Regions from separate parts of the Streptomyces sp. NPDC002787 genome, predicted to be linked through region 2. Evidence: riboswitches for the same ligand, from Rfam matches in the RefSeq annotation. Region 2 holds a riboswitch; the other holds the start of a gene.
What was found. A riboswitch is a leader RNA that binds a small molecule or an ion and turns the genes downstream of it on or off. The one in region 2 is predicted to bind S-adenosylmethionine.
Positions count from the first base shown of each region.

Region 1: linked by a shared signal. The riboswitch ahead of thrC (threonine synthase) and the one ahead of ACWD26_RS03640 (aminotransferase class V-fold PLP-dependent enzyme) in region 2 are both predicted to bind S-adenosylmethionine.

Region 1 covers NZ_JBSFVC010000012.1:109,238-116,986, reverse strand. The annotation lists gene ACWD26_RS18305 (extracellular solute-binding protein) at 1-517, shown strand, start outside; gene ACWD26_RS18300 (DUF3263 domain-containing protein) at 769-996, shown strand; gene otsB (trehalose-phosphatase) at 1,014-1,874, shown strand; gene ACWD26_RS18290 (alpha,alpha-trehalose-phosphate synthase (UDP-forming)) at 1,983-3,416, opposite strand; gene ACWD26_RS18285 (glucosyl-3-phosphoglycerate synthase) at 3,618-4,589, opposite strand; SAM riboswitch class I at 4,721-4,877, shown strand; gene thrC (threonine synthase) at 4,896-6,179, shown strand; gene ACWD26_RS18275 (MoaD/ThiS family protein) at 6,280-6,555, shown strand; gene ACWD26_RS18270 (cold-shock protein) at 7,018-7,224, shown strand; gene groL (chaperonin GroEL) at 7,600-7,749, shown strand, end outside.
Region 2 covers NZ_JBSFVC010000002.1:343,473-351,221, forward strand. The annotation lists gene qcrB (cytochrome bc1 complex cytochrome b subunit) at 1-1,211, shown strand, start outside; gene trpD (anthranilate phosphoribosyltransferase) at 1,346-2,410, shown strand; SAM riboswitch class IV at 2,657-2,773, shown strand; gene ACWD26_RS03640 (aminotransferase class V-fold PLP-dependent enzyme) at 2,918-4,279, shown strand; gene ACWD26_RS03645 (glycerate kinase family protein) at 4,240-5,466, opposite strand; gene ACWD26_RS03650 (SLC13 family permease) at 5,577-6,992, opposite strand; gene ACWD26_RS03655 (response regulator transcription factor) at 7,050-7,733, opposite strand.

The DNA of each region.
Region 1 (7,749 bases), on a different contig from region 2:
CGAGCTCAACCGCGCCGACGCGTTCGCCGCGTTCGCACGCGGTGAGGTCGGGATGCTCAACGGGCACCCCAGCCTGATGCGGATGGCCGCCGAGCGGGGTGTCGCATACGGGACGGCCGTCATGCCCGGGCGGGACGACCGGGACCATCCCACGATGGGGGTCACCGACTGGATGATGGCGTTCAAGCAGAACGGGCACGGCGAGGAGATCGGGGACTTCCTCGACTTCGTTTACAGCGACGAGAACGTGCTCGCGTTCTCCCGTGAGTACGACCTGCTGCCGGTGACCGCGTCGGCGTCGGAGGCGATGGCCGCGTCCGAGGACGACGCGGATCTCGGGCCGTTCCTGGACGCGCTTCCCAGCGCGGAGCTGTACCCCGTGGGCAAGACCTCCTGGGCGGATGTCAGCGCGGCGGTCAAGGAGCAGATCGGGCGGGCGGTGCGGCCGGACGCGAAGCCGGGGGTCGTGTTGGAGCAACTGCAGCAGACGGCGACCGTCGCGGACAGGGAGGACTAGGGCGCGGCGGGGCGCCTCATAGCTCGGGGGTGCGGGTGCGTCGGCGGGTGCGGGTGAGTGGGGGCTGGTCGCGCAGTTCCCCGCGCCCCTGAAAAGCAGGGGCTGCGCCCCGCTTTTCATCGGCCCGCAGGGCCGTCTTTCAGGGGCGCGGGGAACTGCGCGAGCAACCACGAACCACCCGCACCCGCCGACGCACCGCACCCCCGCGAACCCCCCGGCGCGATGTCACACCCCTCCGCTACGGTCGTCCCATGGACGAGCTCGACCCCCGTGAACAGGCCATCCTCGCCCTGGAGCGCCAGGGCTGGCCCCGCCCCGGCGCCAAGGAGCGGGCCATACGGGAGCGGCTCGGCCTCGCCCCCGTGCGGTACTACCAGCTGCTCAACGCCCTGCTCGACGACCCACGCGCCCTCGCCCACGACCCGGTCACCGTGAACCGGCTGCGGAGAGTGCGAGAGGCCCGCCGGGCCGAGCGATGACGGATAGGGTCGGAGACATGGGCAGCCACAAGGACGCAGAGAACCCCAAGGCCACCTTGCCGACACCCGTGACCCCGGCCGGGCGGGACGCGCTGGACGCGATCCTCGCCGACCCCGGCCGTACGGTGATCGCGCTCGACTTCGACGGCACCCTCGCCCCCATCGTCCCCGACCCCGAACAGGCCCGCGCCCACCCCGACGCGGTCGCCGCGCTGGCCGCACTCGCCCCCAAGGTCTCCTCCGTCGCCGTGGTGACCGGCCGCCCCGCCGCTGTCGCCGTACGCCACGGCGGCTTCGCCGGTGTCCCAGGCCTGGAACACCTCGTCGTCCTCGGCCACTACGGCGCCGAACGCTGGGACGCCGCCACCGGCACCGTCACCGCCCCCGCCCCGCACCCCGGCGTCGCCGCCGTCCGCGCCGAACTGCCCGCCTTCCTCGACGGCGTCGGCGCCCGGCAGGGCACCTGGATCGAGGAGAAGGGCCGCGCGCTGGCCGTCCACACCCGCCGCGCCACCGACCCCCAGGCCGCCTTCGAAGCCCTCTGCTCGCCCCTGACCGACCTGGCCACCCGCCACGGCCTCATCGTCGAACCCGGCCGCCTCGTCCTCGAACTCCGCCCCCCGGGCATGGACAAGGGCGTGGCCCTGCGCGAGTACCTGACGGAGACCGCCGCCGAGTCCGTCCTCTACGCCGGCGACGACCTGGGCGACCTCCCCGCCTTCGCCACCATCGAAAAGCTACGCACCGAAGGCACCCCCGGTCTGCTGGTCTGCAGCGGCAGCGCGGAGGTCACGGAACTGTCGGAGCGGGCGGACGTGGTGGTGGAGGGCCCGGAGGGAGTGGTGCGCTTGCTGGCAGCAATCGCCGAGCACGTATAACGAGGGGGTGCGCGCGGTTCTTTTCAGGGGCGCGGGGAACTGCGCGGGCAACCACACACCACCCGCACTCGCCCGATGCACAGGAACCCCCGAGCTGTTAGGCGCCCCTCACTCCTCCAACGCCCGCAACTGATCCAGGAACCACCGCGTCGGCGGCAACGCCGTAGCCGCGGCGGCGAGCCGTTTCGTACGCTCACCCCGCTCAGCCGCCGGCAGGCACAACGCCTCGTGCAACGCCTCCGCCGTACCGACCACGTCATAGGGGTTCACCCCCACCGCGTCGTCCCCCAGCTCCTCGTACGCCCCGGCCTCCCGCGACAGCACCAGCGCACACCCCTCGTCGGAGACCACCGGCACCTCCTTGGCGACCAGGTTCATACCGTCCCGGATGGGGTTCACCAGCGCCACGTCCGCCAGCCGGTACGCCGCCAGCGACCGCGCGAAGTCGTCCTTCAGATGGAGGATGACCGGGGTCCAGTCCGGCGTGCCGTACCGCTCGTTGATGTCGTCCGCGACCCGCTGGACCTCGGTCATGTAGTCCCGGTACACCGCGAGGTCCTGCCGCGACGGGTACGCGAGGGCGACGTGGACGACGCGCTCGCGCCAGGACGGCTGGTCGTCGAGGAGCTGCCGGTAGGCGTGCAGGCCCCGCACGATGTTCTTGGACAGCTCCGTGCGGTCGACGCGGACGATCGTGCGGCGCGGGGTGCCGTCGGGGGCCGTACCGATCTGCTCCCGCAGCGCGGCCATGCGTGCGTCGACGTCCGCCTCGTGGGCGCGGGCCCGCAGGAAGTCCGCGTCGGCGCCCAGGCCGTGCACGCCGATCCGGGTGCCGGAGGAGATGCCGGGGCCCAGCACGGCGTGACAGCACTCGGTGAACGCGTCCGCCCAGCGCTGTGTGAGGAACGCGGCCCGGTCGGCGCCGAGGATGCCGCCGAGCACCTTCGCGGCGATGTCGTCGGGGAGCAGCCGGAAGTACTCCACCGGCGCCCACGGGGTGTGTGAGAAGTGGCCGATGCGCAGGTCGGGGCGGAGTTCGCGCAGCATGCGGGGGACCAGGGTCAGGTGGTAGTCCTGCACGAGCACGGCCGCGCCGTCCGCCGCCTCCTGCGCGAGCGCCTCGGCGAAGGCGTGGTTGTACGTCTCGTACGAGGCCCACTGGCGCCGGAACTCCGCGTCGAAGGACGGCTCCAGCGGGGTCTGGTAGAGCATGTGGTGCACGAACCACAGCGTGGAGTTGGCCACGCCGTTGTAGGCGTCGTGGTGCACGTCGGCGGGGATGTCGAGCATGCGGACGCGCTGCCCTCCGGTCGCGTCCACGGAGAGGTGGGCGCCGGAGGAGCGCCGTACCGCCTCGCGGTCGCCGTCGCCCAGCGCCGAGCAGACCCACACCGCGCCGACGTCCGGTCCGATGGCCGACAGGCCCGAGACGAGCCCGCCTCCGCCGCGCTTGGCGGTGAGTGCGCCGGTTTCGTCGAGCGAGAAGGAGACCGGGCCGCGGTTGGACGCGACCAGGACTTCCGCGCCGTGCGTTGATGCCATACGGCTCAACCTAGCCAGCGGTGGAACCGGTCAAACGTACGGTTCGGCCGTATACAGGAGCGCCCCGGGGGGTGGGGGGTGCCTGTGGGACGGCGAGTGCGGGTCCGGTGGGGGCTTGTCGCGCAGTTCCCCGCGCCCCTGAAGACCAGGCCCTGCGGGCCTGAAAAGCACGGCCCGCCACTCGACCGCTCGACCCCTCGCTCAAGCGGCCCTCCGCCGCGCGTACTCCGTGATCTCGATCATCGGCGGCCTCTCCTCCAGGTCCACCGAGTACGTCCGCGGCTCGAAGCCCTCCGCACCCCGCTCGAACTGGGTCAGGACGGGCCGGACCAGGTGGCCCCGGGCCAGCCGGAGCTGAGCCGTTCGATAGATCGCCGCGGACATGCGGCCGAGCGCCGCGCCGTCCTGGTGGCGGTGCTTGCGGACGCCCACGTCGACCTGCGCGAGCGCGTCGAGGCCGACCAGGTGGAGCGCGTCGATCAGCATGCCCAGCTCCACGCCGTAGCCCACCGGGAAGGGGAGCTGTTCCAGCAGGGATCGGCGGGCCGCGTACTCGCCGCCGAGGGGCTGGACGAAGCCGGCCAGCTGGGGCCAGTGCATGTTGAGGAGGGGGCGGGCCATGAGTTCGGTCACACGGCCGCCCTGGCCGGCGGCCGTCGTGCCGGAGGCGCGCCCGTCGGACACCGTGAGGGGGCGGTCGTACATCGCCTTGACGAGGTCGACGCCGGGATCGGTGAGCAGCGGGCCGACGATCCCGGAGACGAAGTCGGAGGAGAACTCCTTGAGGTCCGCGTCTATGAAGCAGACGATGTCGCCGCTCGTGACGAGGAGGGAGCGCCACAGGACCTCGCCCTTGCCGGGGGCGGTGGGCATACGGGGCAGGATCTCGTCGCGGTGGACCACCGTCGCCCCGGCCGCCGCGGCCACCTGGGACGTACGGTCGGTCGAGCCGGAGTCGACGACCACGATCTCGTCGACGAGCGGGACCTGCAGCATGAGGTCATGGCGGATGATCGCGACGATGTCGCCGACCGTCGCCTCCTCGTTCAGCGCGGGCAGGACGACGCTGATCGTCTGTCCCGAGGCCCGTTTCGCGGCCATGATCTTGTGGAGCGGGCGGTCGGCCATGGACCAGGAGCGGGTGCTCAGCCAGCGCTCGACTTCTTTCAGCACAGTGCGCGGCTCCTCTGCGTTCATCTCGCGGTTCGGACGGCTCTCTCAACTGTCCTGGCCTTCGGTTACAGTCTTGGACAACGCTGGTGACCATCGCATGTCGGTGTTCGTGTGCGTATACAACCAAATACCGCTCATCCAGAGGGGCAGAGGGATACGGCCCGATGAAGCCCCGGCAACCCTCCAGCCGGTCTCGTGACGATCACTGTCGATCACCCCGCGAGGCTCCCGGCTAGGGAAGGTGCCAAATCCGTCTCACGGCGAGATGCGTCGTGAGGAAGATGAGGAGAAAGGGCCTCGCCTCACATGGCTGCGCAGACTGTTGTAACCGAATCCACGAAGACCGTCGACCTCGGCCCCGCCGCCGCCCTCAGCTGTCGCGAGTGCGGTCACCGCGTTCCGCTGGGACCGGTCTTCGCCTGCGAGGAGTGTTTCGGGCCGCTGGAGATCGCGTACGACTACTCCGCCTACGAGGCGGAGGAGCTGCGGAAGAAGATCGAGTCCGGGCCCGCCAACATCTGGCGTTACGCGCCCCTGCTGCCCGTCCCGGCCGATGTCGCCGACAAGCCGAACATCAACCCCGGCTGGACCCAGCTCGTCAAGGCCGACAACCTGGCGCGTGAGCTGGGCGTGACCGGCGGGCTCTACATCAAGGACGACTCCGGCAACCCGACGCACTCCTTCAAGGACCGCGTAGTCGCCCAGGCCCTGGAGGCGGCCCGCGCCTTCGGCTTCACCACCCTCTCCTGCTCCTCCACCGGCAACCTCGCCGGTGCCGTGGGCGCCGCCGCCGCGCGCGCCGGTTTCCGGTCCTGTGTGTTCATCCCGCACGACCTGGAGCAGGGCAAGGTCGTCATGGCCGCGATCTACGGCGGCGAGCTCGTCGGCATCGAGGGCAACTACGACGACGTGAACCGCTTCTGCTCCGAGCTGATCGGCGACCCGGCCGGCGAGGGCTGGGGCTTCGTCAACGTCAACCTGCGGCCGTACTACGCGGAAGGGTCGAAGACGCTCGCGTACGAGATCTGCGAGCAGCTCGGCTGGAAGCTGCCGGACCAGCTGGTCGTGCCGATCGCCTCCGGGTCGCAGCTCACGAAGATCGACAAGGGTCTGCAGGAGCTGATCAAGCTCGGGCTCGTCGAGGACAAGCCGTACAAGATCTTCGGCGCGCAGGCGGAGGGGTGCTCGCCGGTGTCGGTGGCCTTCAAGGCCGGGCACGACGTGGTGCGGCCCCAGAAGCCGAACACCATCGCGAAGTCGCTCGCGATCGGCAACCCGGCGGACGGGCCGTACGTCCTCGACATCGCCCGGCGTACGGGTGGGGCCGTGGAGGACGTGAACGACGAGCAGGTCGTCGAGGCGATCAAGCTTCTCGCGCGGACCGAGGGGATCTTCGCGGAGACCGCGGGCGGGGTGACGGTCGGAGTCACCCGGAAGCTGATCGAGAACGGGGTGCTCGACCCCTCGCTGACGACGGTCGTCCTCAACACGGGGGATGGTCTGAAGACGCTGGACGCGGTGGCCGGGACCGGGCTCACCGCGACGATTCGGCCCAACCTTGATTCGTTCCGTGCGGCTGGTCTTGCGTAAGGCTCGTTACCGCTAGTTGTTCGGCTGCGGGCCTGTGAGGGCTGGTCGCGCAGTTCCCCGCGCCCCTCAGGTTCGCTGCACTTCCCGGAGGTTTCACATCATGTCCGTCAACGTACGCATTCCTACCATCCTTCGTACCTACACCGGTGGTCAGGCCGAGGTTCAGGCCGAAGGAGCGACCCTCGCCGAGGTCATCGCCGACCTGGAGAAGAACCACAACGGGATCGCCGCCCGGGTTCTGGACGATCAGGGCAAGCTGCGGCGGTTCGTGAATGTGTACGTGAATGACGACGATGTCCGGTTCGAGCAGGGGCTGGAGACGGCCACGCCCGACGGTGCGGGCGTGTCGATCATCCCGGCCGTCGCGGGCGGCTGACCCGCGGTCAGTACCGGCCGGTAGTAACCGTCGGTAACAATGATTACCGAGCGTTCATCGAATTGCCCCCTCCGCGAGAGAAGCGGAGGGGGCAATTCTCTATGATTGAGCACGGTACAGTTGGGGAACCCGGGCCGATCACCGTAGTGATTTCATGCCGGGCGCATATTTGATCGCGCCGCACGCCCTATATGAAGTAGCCAAAGTGTGCATGACTTTTGCGTGTTTCATTCCTTTTGTGGGGCCCGACTTGCCCTGAATTCGGGGGAATTGTTCGTACATTCCCGACCGGTCGTGTCCAGAATTCTCGTCCGATTGCCCTGTTGCAGAGGGCAGTTGGACAGATACATTCGGCCGCGGTCGACGCGTTCCGGCGCACACCCCCAACCGTTGGGGGGTGAGGTCTGACCCGGATCCACGAAGTGTGGATCTGTGCAAGGGCCAGTAATAGGGGAGTTAGGCATGGCTCAGGGCACCGTCAAGTGGTTCAACGCGGAGAAGGGGTACGGCTTCATCGCGGTCGACGGTGGTGCGGATGTATTCGTCCACTACAGCGCGATCCAGATGGACGGTTACCGCACCCTGGAAGAGGGCCAGCGGGTCGAGTTCGAGATCTCGCAGGGTCAGAAGGGGCCGCAGGCGGACATGGTCCGGCTGGCGGCCGGCTGAAGTACGCGCCGGGTTTCAACGCAGCGACGTTCTTCGTTCTTTTCGGGAGGGCTCGCACCCCGTACAGGGGTGCGGGCCTTCCTGCGTGTGGGGGTGACCTAGAGGCTCCGAGCCGCTGACGAGCCGCGTCGAGCCGCTGCCGGGAGGGCGCGCGGGGGCGCGTTCACCTGCGGATCACCGAGAGGCGCTTGCACTCGCAGGGGGCGAGTGCTAATCATTGGCGTTAGCACTCTGAAGGTGAGAGTGACAACGAGGACCGGGTCGGTGAGGCCCGCAGGCCATGTGGGGCAAGGAACCACGAGGCAGGCAGGCCGTCCGTCGCGGGCGCCAGCGCGGTCCGGAGCAATCCACCCCAGTCCGGGAGGACCACTTCACATGGCCAAGATCATCGCGTTCGACGAGGAGGCGCGGCGCGGCCTCGAGCGCGGCATGAACCAGCTCGCGGACGCCGTCAAGGTGACGCTCGGCCCCAAGGGCCGGAACGTCGTCCTCGAGAAGAAGTGGGGCGCCCCCACGATCACCAAC
Region 2 (7,749 bases):
GCAAGCCGCGTGAGATCAACTGGCTGTTCGGCTTCCTGCTGTTCGTCCTCGGCATGTTCACCGGCTTCACCGGTTACTCGCTCCCGGACGACCTGCTCTCCGGCACCGGTGTCCGCTTCATGGAGGGCGCGGTCCTGTCCGTGCCGATCGTCGGCACGTACCTGTCGTTCTTCCTCTTCGGCGGGGAGTTCCCGGGCGGCGACTTCGTGGCCCGCTTCTACTCCGTCCACGTCCTGCTGCTGCCGGGCATCATGCTCGGCCTCGTGGTGGCGCACCTGATCCTGGTCTTCTACCACAAGCACACGCAGTTCGCGGGCCCCGGCAAGACGAACAACAACGTCGTCGGCATGCCGCTGCTGCCGGTGTACATGGCGAAGGCCGGCGGCTTCTTCTTCCTGGTCTTCGGTGTCATCGCGATCATCTCGGCGATCGCCACGATCAACCCGATCTGGACCATGGGCCCCTACCGTCCGGACCAGGTGTCGACCGGCGCCCAGCCCGACTGGTACATGGGCTTCTCCGAGGGGCTGATCCGTGTCATGCCCGGCTGGGAGATCAACTTCTGGGGTCACACGCTCGTCCTGGGTGTGTTCATCCCGCTGGTGATCTTCCCGCTGGTCCTGGTCGCGATCGCGGTCTACCCGTTCATCGAGTCCTGGGTCACTGGCGACAAGCGCGAGCACCACATCCTGGACCGCCCGCGCAATGCCCCGACCCGTACGGCCTTCGGTGTCGCGTGGATCACGTGGTACATGGTCCTGCTGATCGGTGGTGGAAACGACCTCTGGGCGACCCACTTCCACCTGTCGATCAACGCCATCACCTGGTTCGTCCGGATCGCGTTCTTCGTGGCCCCGGTCGTCGCGTTCGTCATCACCAAGCGCATCTGCCTCGGCCTGCAGCGCCGGGACAAGGACAAGATCCTGCACGGTCGCGAGACCGGCATCATCAAGCGCCTGCCGCACGGTGAGTTCATCGAGGTCCACGAGCCGCTCAGCCAGGAGCAGCTGCACACGCTCACGGCGCACGAGCAGTACGTGCCGGCGCAGATCGGTCCGGCGGTCGACGAGAACGGTGTCGCCCGCAAGGTCACGCGCCGCGAGAAGCTCCGCGCCAAGCTGAGCAAGGGCTACTACAGCGAGGACAACCAGATCCTCAAGCCGTCCGTCGAGGAGTACAAGGAGATCACGAGCGGCCACGGCCACCACTGATCGCTTCGCTTCGCCACACCACGGTCGAAGGGCCCCCGTCCGATCTTCGGACGGGGGCCCTTCGCCGTGCTCCGACCTGGATAGGGTGGGGTTCACAGGATTTCTGATCTACGACGACAACCAGGAGCGGCCCGATGAGCGCTGTGACCCCCGCTGGAGGCGACACCGCGGCGGGCCGTTCCTGGCCCGAGGTACTGAACGCCCTGCTGTCCGGACGGGACCTGAGCGCGGACGAGACGGCCTGGGCGATGGGCCTCGTCATGCGCGGTGAGGCGACGGACGCGCAGATCGCCGGGCTCGTGGTGGCGCTGCGGGCCAAGGGGGAGACCGTCGAGGAGATCGGCGGGTTCGTACGGGCGATGTACGAGCACGCCAACGTCATCGAGGTCTCGGGAAAGACCGTCGACATCGTCGGTACGGGCGGCGACGGCGCCAAGACGGTGAACATCTCCACGATGTCGTCGATCGTCGTCGCCGGTACGGGCGCGAAGGTCGTCAAGCACGGCAACCGCGCGGCCTCGTCGGCGTCGGGCGCCTCGGACGTCCTGGAGAAGCTGGGCGTCAATCTGGAGCTGACGCCCCAGCGCGTGGCCGAGGTCGCCGAGGAGGCCGGGATCACCTTCTGCTTCGCGGCGAAGTTCCACCCGGCGATGCGGCACGTGGGAGCCGCACGAGGGCAGCTGGGCATCCGGACCGTCTTCAACGTCCTGGGGCCGCTGACCAATCCGGCGAAGGTGAGGGCACAGGCGGTAGGTGTGGCCGATCCCCGGATGGCGCCGATCGTGGCGGGCGTCTTCGCCGAGCGCGGCAACTCCTCCCTGGTCTTCCGCGGCGACGACGGCCTCGACGAGCTGACGACGACGGCGACGTCCCGGGTGTGGATCGTCCGGGACGGCAAGGTGACGGAGGAGTCCTTCGACCCCCGGGACGTGGGGCTGGAGCTGGTGCCGGTCGAGGCGCTGCGGGGAGCGGACGCGTCCTACAACGCGGATGTCGCGCGACGGCTGCTGGGCGGGGAGACCGGTCCTGTGCGGGACGCGGTGCTGCTCAACTCCGCGGCGGCGCTGGTGGCGTTGGAGCCGACGTCCGCCTCGCTGGCGGAGCAGTTGCGGGGTGGGATGGAGCGGGCGGCGGAGTCGATCGACTCGGGGGCGGCGCGGGGAGTTCTTGAGCGGTGGGTCGCCGCGACGAACAGGTAGTTCTTCGGGTGCGGGTGTGTGGGGGCTGGTCGCGCAGTTCCCCGCGCTCCTAAAAGACCAGGCCCTGCGGGCCTGAAAAGCACGGGGGGCGCAGCCCCTGTTTTTCAGGGGCGCGGGAACTGCGCGAGGAGCCCCACTCAGCCGCACCCGCCATCGCTCCCGCACCCTCCGACCCATCAGGCGCCCCATCCCGCCATCCGGACACGAGTTGCGGCGCGGCGATCACCTCACGTACGTTTTTCGGCAGGTCATGAGCGACAGCCACAAGGCCCCGGCCGGCTGTCCGGCAACCCTCCGTCCGTGGCGGGGTGCCCCGGGTGAAGACCAGGTCGTAGGCACAGAGGTCTACGGCAAGCGCGGACCCCTCGCGAACCCAGGGGTCCTGGTCGTTCGAGGGAGCCTTCCGTGAGCAAGCGAATGCGATAGGGCCGCCGAGCCCCGCCTCCGCGCACCCTTTTCCTCTTTCCGCATGCCTTCCTTCCGCATGCCTCTCACGGGAGTTCACCCATGTCTGTCTCCACCCTTGCCGCCGCCCAGTCCGTTTGCGCCCCGCTGCCCGTTCTGGGACGGGATGTCACCGTCCCGCTCGTCACCGGCGGCGAGGTCACCTACGCCGCACTCGACTACGCCGCCAGCGCCCCGGCGCTGCAGCGGGTGTGGGACGACGTGGCGGCGTACGCGCCGTACTACGGCAGCGTGCACCGGGGCGCCGGTTACCTCTCGCAGCTGTCCACCGACCTCTTCGAGAACGCCCGGAACACCGTCGCCGAGTTCCTGGACTGCCGGGACGACGACCAGGTCGTCTTCACCCGGTCGACCACCGACTCGCTCAACCTCCTCGCCGCCGCGCTGCCCGCCGACTGCCAGGTCTTCGTCTTCGAGACGGAGCACCACGCCTCGCTGCTGCCGTGGCGCAACGCGCGGGTGACGTACCTGGACGCCCCGCGTTCGCCCGCCGAGGCCGTCGCCACGCTGGAGCGGGCCCTCGCCGACCGGGACCCGCACGGCCCGGCCCTCGTCTGCGTCACCGGTGCCTCCAACGTCACCGGGGAGATCTGGCCCGTGCGCGAACTGGCCGCCGCCGCGCACGCGCACGGCGCGCGGATCGTGCTCGACGCGGCCCAGCTCGCGCCCCACCACCCCGTCTCCGTAAGGGAGTTGAGCGTCGACTGGGTCGCCTTCTCGGGGCACAAGCTGTACGCGCCGTTCGGCTCCGGCGTACTCGCCGGGCGCGCCGACTGGCTGCGCGAGGCGGACCCGTACCTCGCGGGCGGCGGAGCCAGCCGCAAGGTGACCCGGCGTACGGACGGGGGCGTGGACGTCGAGTGGCACGAGAGTGCCGCCCGGCACGAGGCCGGCTCGCCCAACGTCATCGGGGCCTACTCCATCGCCTCCGCCTGTAAGGCCCTCACCGATGCCGGGTTCGAGACACTGGTCGCCCGTGAGCGGCACCTGATCGACACGGTCCGCGCCGGTCTCGCCGAGGTGCCCGAGGTCCGGGTCCTCTCCCTCTTCGGCGACGACGCGCCGCGCGTCGGCGTCATCTCCTTCGTCGTCGAGGGCTGGAACAGCTCCCACTTCGCCGCCGCCCTGTCCGCCGAGTACGGCATCGGCGTGCGCGACGGTCTCTTCTGCGCCCACCCGCTGGTCCGCACCCTCCTCGGCAGCGACCCGCAGACCCAGGGCGAGTGCGGCGCCCCCGAGGCCGCGCCCGGCGAGCGGTCCCTCAACGCGATCCGGGTGAGCTTCGGCGCGGGCACGCCCGACGAGCACGTGGAGCGGTTCGTGGGCGCGGTGAAGGAGCTCGTGCGGGAGGGCGCGAAGTGGAACTACCGTACGGAGGACGGGCGTTGCGTCCCCGCGGTGTGATTCCCGCCGCCCGACGCGGTCACCCGCGCGCCCAGCACGATCATCCGCAGGGCCCGTTCCGTGGCGTCCGTGAGGAGTTCGCTCGCGCGGACCATGGCCTCGGCGAGCGCCATCGGGGCGGGCAGGATGCCGGTGTACGCGTCCACGCCCGGGACCTCGTGCGCCCCCTCGCCCAGGGTGCCCGCGAGGGCGAGGACCGGGCGGCCGTGCAGCTTGGCGCGGCGGGCCACCTCGGCGGGGACCTTGCCACGGGGGGTCTGGTGGTCGAGGGCGCCCTCGGCGGTGATGACCAGGTCGGCGCGGGCGAGCCGGGCGTCGAGGTCCAGGTGGCTCAGCAGGACCTCGAAGCGGGGGAGCAGCCGGGCCCCGAGGGCGGCCAGCCCGGCACCGAGACCGCCGGAGGCACCGGTGCCGGGGCCGCCGTGCAGGTCCGTGGTGGTGGGCGCGAAGTCCCGTAGGTCCCGGGTGAGGACGTACGCCCAGTTCTCCAGGCCGGCCGACAGCTCCTCGACCTGCTCCGGCGTCGCGCCCTTCTGGGGGCCGAAGACCCGGGCGACGCCGCGTTCGCCGCACAGCACGTTGAACGGGTTGCAGGCGACCAGGAGTTCCACGTCCTTGAGGCGAGGGTCCAGACCGGACGGGTCGACTCGGTCCAGCCGGATCAACTCCCGTCCACCCGGCGGGAGTTCGGCACCCTTCGCGTCCAGCAGCCGGGCGCCGAGCGCCTGGAGGGCACCGGCCCCGCCGTCCGAGGTGCCGGAGTCGCCGCAGCCGATCAGGACGCGGCGTACGCCGGTGTCGAGCGCGGCACGGATCAGTTCGCCGACGCCGTAGGTGGTCGTGGCGCCGGGGTCGCGGAGGGCGCCCGGGACGAGGGAGAGGCCCGCGACGGCGGCCATCTCCACGACGGCCGTCTGCGTCATGGTCGGGTCGTGGGAGCCGAGGAGGGCGAAGTGGGTGTCGACCGGTTCGCCGATCGGGCCCGTGGCGAGCAGGGAGACCAGGCGGCCCCCGGTGGAGGCGGCCAGCGCGGCGGCCGTGCCCTCGCCGCCGTCCACCAGGGGAATGAGGTCCACTTCGGCGTCGGGCACGACCCGGCGGACACCCTCCGCGATGGCCTCGGCTGCGGCCTCGGCGGACAGGGACTCCTTGAAGCCACTGGGGGCTACGGCGACTCGGTTCAGCATGCTGCTCAGGGCTCCTATGGGTCGGTCGGTCAGGACGTCGGCGGACGTGAGGTCGAGGGGGGCGTCGCGGCTCGGAGACGAGCGGACGGCTTGGTGGGCGCGCGGGCGTCTCACGGGACCAGTGGCACGCCCAGCAGTGGCCACACCGCCACGGTGAAGAGGACGACCAGGGCGGCGGTCAGCGGGGCCAGGACGGCGGAGAGGCGTAGCAGGTCGCGCGGGGTGTAGGTGGGGGTGTCGGGGAGGTCGGCGAAGAGGGCGACCGGCTTCGCGGAGGCCGGCAGGGTGTGGCAGAAGCCCGCGGCGGCGGTGGAGGCGAGCGCGGCGGCGACCGGGTTGACCCCGGCGCCCACGGCCGCCGCGACGACCAGGGGCACGAGCACCGACGAACGCGCCGAACGGGACTGCAGGACGAGATGGGCGGCGGTGCTGATCACCACGACCACCGCCAGGAACACCAGCGGCGTCACCCCCGTCGGCATCCCGGAGACCAGCCACTTCGCCGCTCCCGAGTCGCTGAGCGCGACACCCATCGCCATCGTCGCGGCCATGAAGAGCAGCATCGACCAGGGCACCGTCTTCAGCGCGTCCTTCAGCCGTACGGTGCCCAGGGCCGGCGAGGAGGCGACGACCGCGCCGATCAGCGCGACCACGGCCGGCGAGACCCGGTGGAGCGGCTCGCTGCACCACAGCACCACGACCGTGGCCAGCAGCAGGGCGCAGCGCGACTCGGCGGGGGACCAGGGGCCGGTCACCGGCTGCTCGCTGTGCAGCTGGATCTCCTCCACCGTGATCTTCACGGGGCCGCGGCGGTCCTCGCGCCGGGTCGTCGTCAACAGGACGGCCTCGGCGGCCAGATGGGACGACACGATCGCCAGCGGCAGCCCCAGCAGCAGCCACTCCGTGAAGCCGATCCGGTCGCCCGTCGCCTCCCACAGCACCGACACGGTGATCAGATGCGCGCCCGCACCGATCAGGGTCGCCACCGCCGACAGAAGGATCACGGTCGGGAACAGCAGCGCCAGCATGACGACCAGTCGCTTCCGGTCGGCCAGTGCCTTGGCGAGCGCCAGGAACACGGGCAGGGCGAGGGCCGCCCGGCCCGAGGTGGCCGGCACCGCGAACGCCGTCACCACCAGCGCGGCCGTCGTCAGATGCGTCAGCTGCCGTACGGTCCGCGCCCCGCTCACCAGGAACGCCGCGGCCCGGCCCGCGAGGCCCGTCCGGGTCACCGCCGCCGCCAGGACGAACGCGCAGATCAGCAGCCATACGGTGGAGTCGCCGAGGGTGCCGAACAGGGTGTCGTTGCTGATCACGCCCGTGACGGTGAGGGCGAGACCGGCGCCGAGCGCGATGTAGGTGTCGTCGATGGGCGTGCCGATCCACGCGCAGGTCGCCAGCGCGAAGACCGCGAGGGTGAGGCGGGCCTCGCCACCCAGGCCGGCGAAGTTGCCGGGCACCGCGAGCAGCGCGCAGAGGGAGAGGGCCACGCAGAGGGAGGCGGCGAGACGGAAGTTCAGGGTCACGTCATCAAGGGTTCAGCTGGGGGGTGAGCCCTTGATGAGTCGTTTATGAAGGAAGCTTCACGTCGTCGCCCGACCGGCCGCCGCTGGGAGCCGGTAGCCCATGCCCCTCACCGTTTCCAGTTGCGCGGCCCCGAGCTTCTTCCTCAGCGCCCGCACATACACATCCACGATGTTCGACCCCGGATCGAAGTCGTAACCCCATACGTGCGACAGGATCTGCTCCCGCGACAGCACCTGCCCCGGATGGCGCAGGAACAGCTCCAGCAGCACGAACTCCCTCGCGGTCAGGTCCACCAGACGCTCACCGGCCCTCGCCCTCCGCGTCCGCAGGTCGAGGGTCAGCTCGCCGCTCCTCAGCATCGTGACCTCGGGTGCCCTGGCCGCCGTACGCAACCGCAGGCGTACCCTCGCCAGCAACTCCTCGAAGCGGAACGGCTTGGTCATCCAGTCGTCGGCGCCGCCCTCCAGGCCGGCCACGGTGTCGCGTACGGAGTCCCGGGCGGTCAGGACGATGACGGGGACGGTCACGCGGGCCTCGCGCAGCTCGCGCAGGACGGTGAAGCCGTCGCGGCCGGGCAGGCCGATGTCGAGGACGATCAGGTCGAAGCCGCCGGTGAGGGCGTACTCGTAGGCCGCGTCGCCGTCGCCGACCACCGTCGTGGTGAAGCCGCCGGCCCGCAGCCCCTTCTCGACGAAGGAGGCGATGCGTTCCTCGTCCTCGACGATGAGAATGCGGTTCACGGGAGCGCCCTTTCGC